DNA from 2 places in the Parageobacillus galactosidasius genome. Region 1 is predicted to be linked to the other one. Evidence: riboswitches for the same ligand, from Rfam matches in the RefSeq annotation. Region 1 holds a riboswitch; the other holds the start of a gene.
The links. A riboswitch is a leader RNA that binds a small molecule or an ion and turns the genes downstream of it on or off. The one in region 1 is predicted to bind S-adenosylmethionine.
Positions count from the first base shown of each region.

Region 2: linked by a shared signal. The riboswitch ahead of B9L23_RS02445 (phosphoadenylyl-sulfate reductase) and the one ahead of metK (methionine adenosyltransferase) in region 1 are both predicted to bind S-adenosylmethionine.

Region 1 covers NZ_NDYL01000002.1:1,371,754-1,376,557, forward strand. The annotation lists partial or broken gene asnB (asparagine synthase (glutamine-hydrolyzing)) at 1-660, opposite strand, end outside; gene metK (methionine adenosyltransferase) at 863-2,074, opposite strand; SAM riboswitch class I at 2,255-2,369, opposite strand; gene pckA (phosphoenolpyruvate carboxykinase (ATP)) at 2,555-4,141, shown strand; gene B9L23_RS16485 (DUF2584 domain-containing protein) at 4,172-4,414, opposite strand; partial or broken gene B9L23_RS16490 (alpha/beta hydrolase family protein) at 4,444-4,804, opposite strand, start outside.
Region 2 covers NZ_NDYL01000001.1:462,882-467,685, forward strand. The annotation lists gene sat (sulfate adenylyltransferase) at 1-1,153, opposite strand, end outside; gene B9L23_RS02445 (phosphoadenylyl-sulfate reductase) at 1,297-2,004, opposite strand; SAM riboswitch class I at 2,131-2,241, opposite strand; gene B9L23_RS02450 (PAS domain-containing sensor histidine kinase) at 2,394-4,139, opposite strand; gene B9L23_RS02455 (DUF1128 domain-containing protein) at 4,338-4,562, opposite strand; gene B9L23_RS02460 (low molecular weight protein-tyrosine-phosphatase) at 4,667-4,804, shown strand, end outside.

The sequences.
Region 1 (4,804 bases):
GCGGATTTTACCGGGTTAGGGATCCGTTCAAACACTTTTAATGACTGTGGTTCGCAATAAATATTGTACCCTCCAAATAACTCATCTGCTCCCTCTCCAGAAAGAACAACCGTTACATGCTTTCTCGCTTCACGGGCGACGAAATAAAGCGGAACAGCTGCTGGATCGGCAAGCGGATCATCCATATGCCACATAATTTTCGGCAATTCTTCCATGTACTCTTCTGGTGAAATGACGTAGCTAATGTTTTCGACACCTAATTTTTCCGCTGTTTCTTCCGCAACAGTAATTTCGCTAAACCCTTCCCATTCAAAACCAACCGAAAAAGTTTTGATGTTCGGATGAAACTGCTTCGCAATCGAAGCAATCAGCGAAGAATCGATTCCGCCCGATAAAAATGAACCAACCGGCACATCACTGCGCATATGTACGCGTACAGATCCAATACCGCTCATTTTCGTAAGAAAGCGGCTGATGACCTGCTTCTAAATCAATGATGCTTAAGCGGCGGAACCCGAAATGGACATATTCATCAAAATAGTATCCATGATCGTCCGGACCACGATGTGTAATCATATCATTCATCTCTTCGAACGTTTTCTGCCATTGTTCGTCTGGCATTTTCGGCTCATCATGAACGCATCCGATAAACCCACACATGTTTTGTTTCACCTGTTCCTTTTATATTTACCCTATTGGTTATACCATACATAATAGGAATATAACATTTCGTTTACTCTTTTGAAACAAATTGTTGCCAATCTTTTCTGTAGATCAGTCGAAGCAGATGCTTTTTCGTTGCGTTTGCCCTTGATTTTGCCAAAAAAAGAGAGCTACATAACGTAACTCCCTTTTCTGTTTGTTATTGCTTTGCTAACGCAAGAGCTTGCTCTTTCAATGTTTCCGCTTTATCAGTGCGCTCCCATGGAAGATCGATGTCCGTGCGTCCGAAATGGCCATAAGCCGCTGTTTGTTTATAAATTGGGCGGCGCAAATCTAACATTTTAATAATGCCAGCAGGACGAAGATCAAAATTGTTGCGCACCACTTCAATTAAAATATCTTCGGATACTTTTCCGGTCCCGAATGTATCAATGGAAATGGAAACTGGTCTTGCAACACCGATCGCATATGCCAACTGCACTTCACATTTATCCGCAAGTCCTGAAGCAACAATGTTTTTCGCTACATAACGCGCTGCATAGGCTGCGGAGCGGTCTACTTTTGTCGGATCTTTACCAGAAAACGCACCGCCGCCATGGCGAGCATAACCGCCATATGTGTCAACGATAATTTTCCGTCCTGTTAAGCCAGCGTCGCCTTGAGGTCCGCCGATGACGAAACGGCCTGTCGGGTTAATAAAATATTTTGTGTTTTCATCGATCAGTTCTGCTGGTACAATCGGCTTAATGACATGTTCTTTAATATCGCGCTCAATTTGTTCTTGTGTAATTTCCGGATGATGTTGCGCTGATACAACGATCGTATCGATACGCACTGGTTTTCCATTTTCATCGTATTCTACTGTTACTTGTGTTTTACCATCTGGACGCAAATATGGCAAAATGGCTTCTTTCCGCACTTCTGACAAACGGCGTGCCAAACGATGCGCTAACGAAATCGGAAGCGGCATTAATTCTTTCGTTTCATTGCAAGCAAATCCAAACATTAACCCTTGGTCTCCAGCACCGATCGCTTCAATTTCCTCGTCAGTCATCTGACCTTCGCGGGCTTCTAACGCCTTATCGACTCCCATTGCGATATCTGGAGACTGTTCGTCAATCGATGTCAATACAGCACAAGTATCGGCATCAAAACCATATTTCGCACGAGTATAGCCAATTTCGCGAACCGTATCGCGGACGATTTTCGGGATATCTACATATGTTGATGTCGTAATTTCTCCACTTACGAGCACAAGCCCTGTTGTAACGCTCGTTTCGCATGCGACGCGAGCATTCGGATCCTTCTCTAAAATGGCATCTAAAATGGCATCGGAAATTTGGTCACAAATTTTGTCAGGATGACCTTCCGTTACAGATTCCGAAGTAAATAAACGTCTTTTTTTTGACATTCGTCAGTTTCCTCCTCTTTTCATAATCGAACGTCTAAATATTGTATTCTTGCAAACTGCAGATGATACGGTACTCATTCCCTTTTATTATAGCTTTTATATATCTTGACACATAGACATATAAAAAAACCTTTCCTGTAATTTTGAGGAAAGGTCATTGCAATCATATTGCTCCTTTCACTCTTATCGCTCAAGGACGTTGCCTTGCCACAGGTTAGCACCATTTCACACATTTCCAGTTGTGACGGTTGCTGGGTTTCATCGGGCCTGTCCCTCCACCGGCTCGGGATAAGAGTATCCGTTCAATGAGTTATCATATCGTAATTAAATAAAGAAAGTCAACAAAATTAGACAATTTTTTTATGAACAAAAATGAGAAAAATAAAAGAAAAGAAATTGTCACAAATAGTATGGACTAATAATAAAAATGTGTTATACTATTTTAAGGAGACCATTTCAATAAAAAGGAAGGTTTTGTACATGGGAGTCGCTAATATGACAAGTAAACTTACCACATTATTACAACAGCCAAATGTGTTTCATAATTTATCGGTAGCACAGCTTGTAGAAAAAGTGTTGCAACGAAATGAAGGTCGGTTGACAGCTACCGGAGCAGTTGCGGTAACGACAGGAAAATATACAGGTCGCTCTCCAAAAGATAAATACATTGTAGAAGAAGCTTCGACGAAATCAAAAATCGATTGGGGGACGACGAACCAGCCGATTTCTGAAGAAGTTTTCGAAAACTTATACAATAAGGTAATTGACTATTTAATGAAAAAAGATGAAATATTTGTTTTTAAAGGATTTGCCGGCGCTGATCCCAAATACCGCTTACCTATCCAAGTCATTAATGAATTTGCGTGGCAAAATTTATTTGCACATCAACTATTTATTCGCCCAACAGCGGAAGAACTGCAAACACACAAAGCGGAATTCACCGTTATTTGCGCACCAAACTTTAAAGCAGATCCTGCCGTTGATGGAACAAGATCGGAAACATTTATCATTATTTCTTTTGAACGGCGGATCGTGTTAATCGGTGGCACAGAATATGCTGGCGAAATGAAAAAATCGATTTTCACTGTGATGAATTATCTGCTCCCAGAACAAGGAATTTTATCGATGCATTGTTCGGCAAACGTCGGTAAAGAAGGGGATGTCGCATTATTCTTTGGTCTATCCGGCACGGGAAAAACGACGCTTTCCGCCGATCCAAACCGCCGTCTTATTGGTGATGACGAACACGGCTGGTCCAACCGCGGCATCTTTAATATCGAAGGCGGTTGCTATGCAAAATGCATCAATTTATCACGGGAAAAAGAACCGCAAATTTTTGATGCGATCGGATTCGGTGCGGTGCTCGAAAACGTTATTATCGATGAGCATACAAGACTGCCTAATTATGATGACGCTACGTTAACGGAAAATACCCGCGCTGCTTACCCTATTCAAGCGATTAGCAATATCGTTGATCCGAGCATCGCTGGTCATCCGTCGACGATTATTTTCTTAACGGCAGACGCATTCGGAGTATTGCCGCCGATTAGCAAGCTAACGCGCGAACAAGCGATGTATCATTTCTTAAGCGGCTATACGAGCAAGCTGGCGGGTACAGAACGCGGCATCACTTCTCCGCAAGCGACATTCTCTACTTGCTTTGGAGCTCCGTTTTTACCGCTTCCAGCTGTGCAATATGCGGAAATGCTCGGTAAAAAAATCGTTGAACATAACGTGCGAGTGTTCCTCGTTAACACAGGATGGACAGGTGGAGAATACGGAGTCGGCAGCCGCATAAAGCTTGCCTATACCCGTGCAATGGTGCAAGCAGCTGTCGAAGGAGAACTCGACAATGTCGAAACAGTGAAGGACCCTATTTTCGGTTTAGAAATTCCGATTCATATTCCTGGTGTACCAGATGAAGTGCTGCAGCCAAAAAATACATGGGCCGATAAGCAAGCATATGAACAAAAAGCAAAAGAACTTGCCGCAAAATTCCGGGAAAACTTTCAAAAGTTTAAACATATCGCTCCGGAAATCGAAGCGCTGGGCGGTCCAATCGTATAACTTCCAAGGAGGGAATCATTCCCTCCTTTTTTAGTTTATCGAATGCAACGAAATCAGCTCATACGTTACAATCGTCTGATTGTTGGCAAGTTCCAACTTTTTTACCACTGCTTGGCCGCTCGCTTCGCTTTGCAACGTTCTTCTCACTTCAAGCGGAATATCGATCGGATAAATACGATACCCTTCCTTTTCTAGAATAAATAGATTGTCTTTCACTCGCTTTTCCTTGCCTTTTGTCACAATGAGTGTTTGAAATTCCAGCGGCATGCCCATTGAAACACACCCCTTTTCTTTTTATCGTATCATACATTTGGTTGTCGTTTCATCCATTCCGTTAACCGACGAACTGTTTCGCGGTTATCTTTCGGTGGAAAGTAATGAGTAAAGTTTGGAAAATACCATGCCGTCACTTGTTTATTTGCCTCTTTTAGTCTTTTTTCAAGGCGATACGCGTGTTCAATCGAAACGTTTCGATCTTTCTCTCCATGAATGATTAACACAGGGGCTTGAATCTTTTCGATCTCATACAATGGGGGTTCGCCACCGGTAGCGCTCTGGATATTTCGTTGGCGTTCCGCCTATTACCCGTTTCATCATTCTCCGCAAATCTTCTCGCTCCCAATATGTCAATGCAATATCAGATACTCCGCCCCAGACGACGAC
Region 2 (4,804 bases), on a different contig from region 1:
TAGATGAGGTGACAGCCTCGCGCTGCTGCAATCCTTTAATCAATACTGCCGCGACTTCCGGACGGCTGAACGTGCTTGGCGGCACTTGGCCATTGCGCAGCATTTCCCGTACTTTTGTGCCGGATAATACAACATGGTATTTCGGATCATGCGGGCATGTTTTCGTCGACGCCATTCCTTCGCATTTCGTGCAATAAAAGCTATGTTCGAAAAACAGCGGCGTAATGCCAAGTTCTTCCGGCGTAAAATTCAAGAAGATTTTTTGCGCATCATATGTGCCATAGTAATCACCGACGCCGGCATGGTCGCGGCCGACAATGAAGTGGGTGCAGCCGAAGTTTTTGCGCACCATCGCATGGAAAATCGCTTCCCGTGGCCCGGCGTAGCGCATCGCTGCCTGGAATACTCCTAAAAACACGCGGTCTTTCGGATAATAGTTTTCTAACAATACTTGATAGCTTTCCATGCGGATGTCCGCAGGGATGTCATCCGCTTTTGTTTCGCCGACGAGCGGGTTTAAAAAGAGGCCGTCGACAATTTCGAGCGCGCATTTTTGGATGTATTCATGGGCGCGATGGACAGGATTTCGCGTTTGAAAGCCGACCACCGTGTTCCAGCCAAGCTCGGCAAAACGCTTACGTGTTTCGGCCGGATCGAAGTAGAATGGAGCGAAACGCCCTTTATCAGTGCGTTTTACTAATGTAATCGGGCCGCCTACATATACATTTGGCTTTTCAAATAGTTTCCGTACGCCTGGATGTTTGAGTTCCTCTGTTTTGTAAACGAGAAGTGCTTCTTTTGTTTTATCAGGTTGATAGATTTCTTGAATATCAATGACTCCATAGACTTCTCCGTTGTAAACGAGTTTGGCCGTTTCGCCGGCAGAAAGCTCTTTTGCCTTTTCTTCGGTTACAGCAAGGGTAATTGGAATGCTCCATACTGTACCGTTGGTTAAGCGCATCGTTTCAACGACAGAGTCATAATCCTCTTTTGTTAAAAATCCGGTAAGCGGGCTGTAAGCGCCTGTTCCGATCAATTCTAAATCACTTAACTCGGCATTTGTCAGCTCAATTTCTTTTGTCAGTGTATCCAATGGATAGCTAGGATTCCATCGATCGATTAATGTGCCTCCGTGTGGAATGCTTAAACTCATTGTTCATAACCTCCTAGAATCAATATTTCATATAGGAAAACTATGATTTATTGCGAAACGTCACCGCTGTTTTTGTATAATGATCGTTTTTCTTCGGCTATTGTTTTTTCAAGCTAATAATGCCAAAGGTGACAAGCCAAACCTTATGAGATGTGAAGGCCGCATTCTGTTTTTCCGTGGCCGACCCATCTGCCGGAACGTAAATCATTTGGATCGAGTGCGGGGGACGTACAAGGTTCACAGCCAATGCTTGGATAGCCGCGATCGTGAAGGACATTGTACGGAAGACGACGTTTGTATACATAATTCCATACATCTTTCCATGTCCAATGAATAAGAGGGCATATTTTTATGGATTTAAATTTGTCATCTTTATTTATATATTCTACATGGCTTCGTGTTGGCGATTGTTCGCGGCGCAGTCCAGAAATCCAAGCGGTTATTCCTGTTAATGCTTCGCGAAGCGGAATGACTTTTCGCAGTTCACAACATTTATTTGGGTTGTGTTTCCATAATTCATCTCCCAACTGTTGCGCTTGTTCTTCTAGCGATAAACTTGGTTTTTTCATGACGATGCGGAGAGAAGGATATTTTTCTTTTACTTTTTCGATTGTTTTGTACGTTTCGCGAAAATGGAGCCCGGTATCGAGAAATACGATTTCCGCATCTGGCTTTACTTGCGAAATCAAATCGATTAACACGATTCCTTCAACGCCGAAGCTACAGGCGTACACAATATCGTCCTTATATTGGCGGAATGCCCAAGTGAGGACATCAAGCGCCCCTTTTGTTTCATTATCGTGAGGGAATGAAGGTTTTTCTTCGGTTTCCCATGTTTGATAAGTGAGCATCTTTCTCCCTCCTTAAAAATCAAAGAAAATAAAGTGGATTAGTCGGTTATATAGGAATAGAAAGAGAACGAACGCTTATAAAAAACGCTCTTCCATTTTGGAAAGAGCGAAGAGGCCGCATATTTCACCTTATCTTCCAAAATGGCACCCATTTTGCTGGAATTAGCACCTTACTTTTTCATGAAGCAGGTTGCCGGAGTTCATCGGGCCAGTTCCCTCCCTCACTCTCGATAAGTTTGATGTAATTGATTAAAATTTTAACATAATTCACACAAAAGTCAATCCTAGTTTTTCGATAGGAATTAATTTTTTGCTGATATAACACAGTAGAGGAATAAAGAAATCAGGAAAGAAAAGGGCGGTTTGTTGTCCGACCTTTTCCATGCATGTCAACCGGATAATAGGGAATTATGCAAAACAGAGGATGCAGAAACGCGGATCGGCAATGTTACTTCGACGGTTGTTCCTTTATTCTCTTCACTCATAATCGACATCGTTCCACCGTGGTCTTCGATAATTTTTTTACTGATCATTATTCCGAGGCCAGTACCTTTTTCTTTTGTTGTAAAGAACGGTTTTCCTATTTTTTCTAGCTGTTCTTTTGGAATTCCGCAGCCTTCGTCGATAAAGCGGATAAGAACGGAATATTCATCCTTTTTTTGTGCCTCAATAAAAATATGTCCACCGCTTTTCATCGCTTCCATTGCATTTTTTAAGAAATTAATAAATACTTGCTTTAATCCGTTTTCGTCACATTCAATGAGAGGAAGAGATGGATCAATTTTTGTAATAATTTGGATGTTATGCAAAATACCTTGTGTTTCTAATAAAGTGGTGACATGTTGAAGCAAAACGCCAATATCACTTTTTGTAAATTTGGTTGCTTGTGGTTTTGCCAACACTAATAGTTCGCCTAAAATAAGTTCAATGCGCTGAATTTCTGATTCAATAATGTGAAGGTAAGGTTTTTTCTCGTCAAGTTCGAATTGCAATAGTTGTATAAATCCTTTTATGGCTGTAAGCGGATTGCGAATTTCATGGGCGATCCCAGCCGCTAGCTGGCCGGCAACTGAGAGCTTTTCCGATGTTCGAATGAATTCTTCTGTTTTTTTCAGTTCGGTAATATCGGTGAATGTCAATACCGCATCAACGACGGCTCCATTTTCCAAAACAGGCGTTACCGTATAGGAAACGGGGAAATGGGTACCATCTTTTTTCCAAAAAATATCTTCACTAATATGATATGTTTTCCCATCTTGAATGGCGAGATCAATTGGGCATTCATCAATAGAGTAAGGAGTTCCATCTTTTTTCGTATGGTGAATGATATCATGCGATGCTTTTCCAATGGCTTCTTCCGCTTTATATCCCGTCATTCGTTCTGCAGCTGGATTCCAGAAAACGATATTTCCATATTTATCAATCCCACAAACTCCTTCAGCAATAGAATTTAATATGAGTGTATGTTTATGATATAAGTTTTCCAGCTCTTTTCGGTAGCGATTGAGTTCCGTCATATTTTGGCCAATCACATAAATTCCTTTCAAGCGATTTCCATGAATTATTGGAATGGTTTTAAAATGCATGTCAATAATTTTTTCATTTTTATGCTTTACTTGTAAATCATATTCACAACTTTCTCCTTTTAATGTTCGTTCAAATTTTTTTTTTGCTTTTTCAATTTGGTCTGGGGCGATAAACTGAGTAAAATGTTTGCCAATATATTCGCTTGGTTTGTATCCAAGCATTTTTCTTACTTCAGGGTTGCCGGATATAAGTAGCCCATTTATGTCTAGCAGAAGAATCACATCAGGGTATTCGAAAAAAAGACATTTATGACATTGTTTATTTTCTTTTAATAAGCGGCTAATGATAAATGCGGACGCTGCCAAACAAAAGGCGCTGAGCACAGCAACGATGGAGCTGAACAAAAATCGAGTGAAAGAATCCGCCATATGGGGAAAATGTATTGACCAAACCACAAGGCTGATGATGCATATGATTGCTGCTGCAGAGAGCATGTAAATAGGAAATGTGTGGGCGAATAGTATTTTCAATAATATGTAAGAAACGATTACGGTAATGAAGAATAATAGAATGATAAATAACACGTAATGAATACCGCCAGAGATCATTTTTATTCTCCTCTCCCGCCTTAAAACATTAGAACTTAGACATAATTATACGAAAATAAAGATAATTTGAGTAGAACCAATAAAAAACGCTGCCCAAAGCGAAAAGGACAGCGATAGACGTTTCCGCCTTACATGGATACGTAAGTATGGCATTGTACATAATGAATCATTGAAAAACGACGTTTCCTTCAGCATTTTTTACTTTTTGCGTAAGTTTCCTAACTCCTCGGCGATGGCCTGCATCTCGCTTGGGCTAAACGTATTTTTTCTCATCACCATTTCATAAATGTCTTTTAGCTCATCATACCATTCCTCGGAGAAGTGGGAAGGTTTAATCGCATCAAAATTTAATACTTTTAGCTTTTCTTTTATTTTTTCTACCATGTACGCTACGTTTTCTGCCGACTTTTTGGATAAATCCATTTTTTTGCTCCTTCCTTGTAAAGGTTACATGTATTTTAACATACAAGGGAATACATTGCGCTAATATTTTTGTATATAATGGGGTCGAAAGGAGATGTGAAACAATGGTAAAAGTATTATTTGTTTGCTTAGGGAATATTTGTCGCTCGCCGATGGCGGAAGCGATTTTTCGACATTTAGTAAAAGAGAGAGGATTGGAAGGAAAAATCATCGTTGATTCAGCGGGAACAGGGAATTGGCAT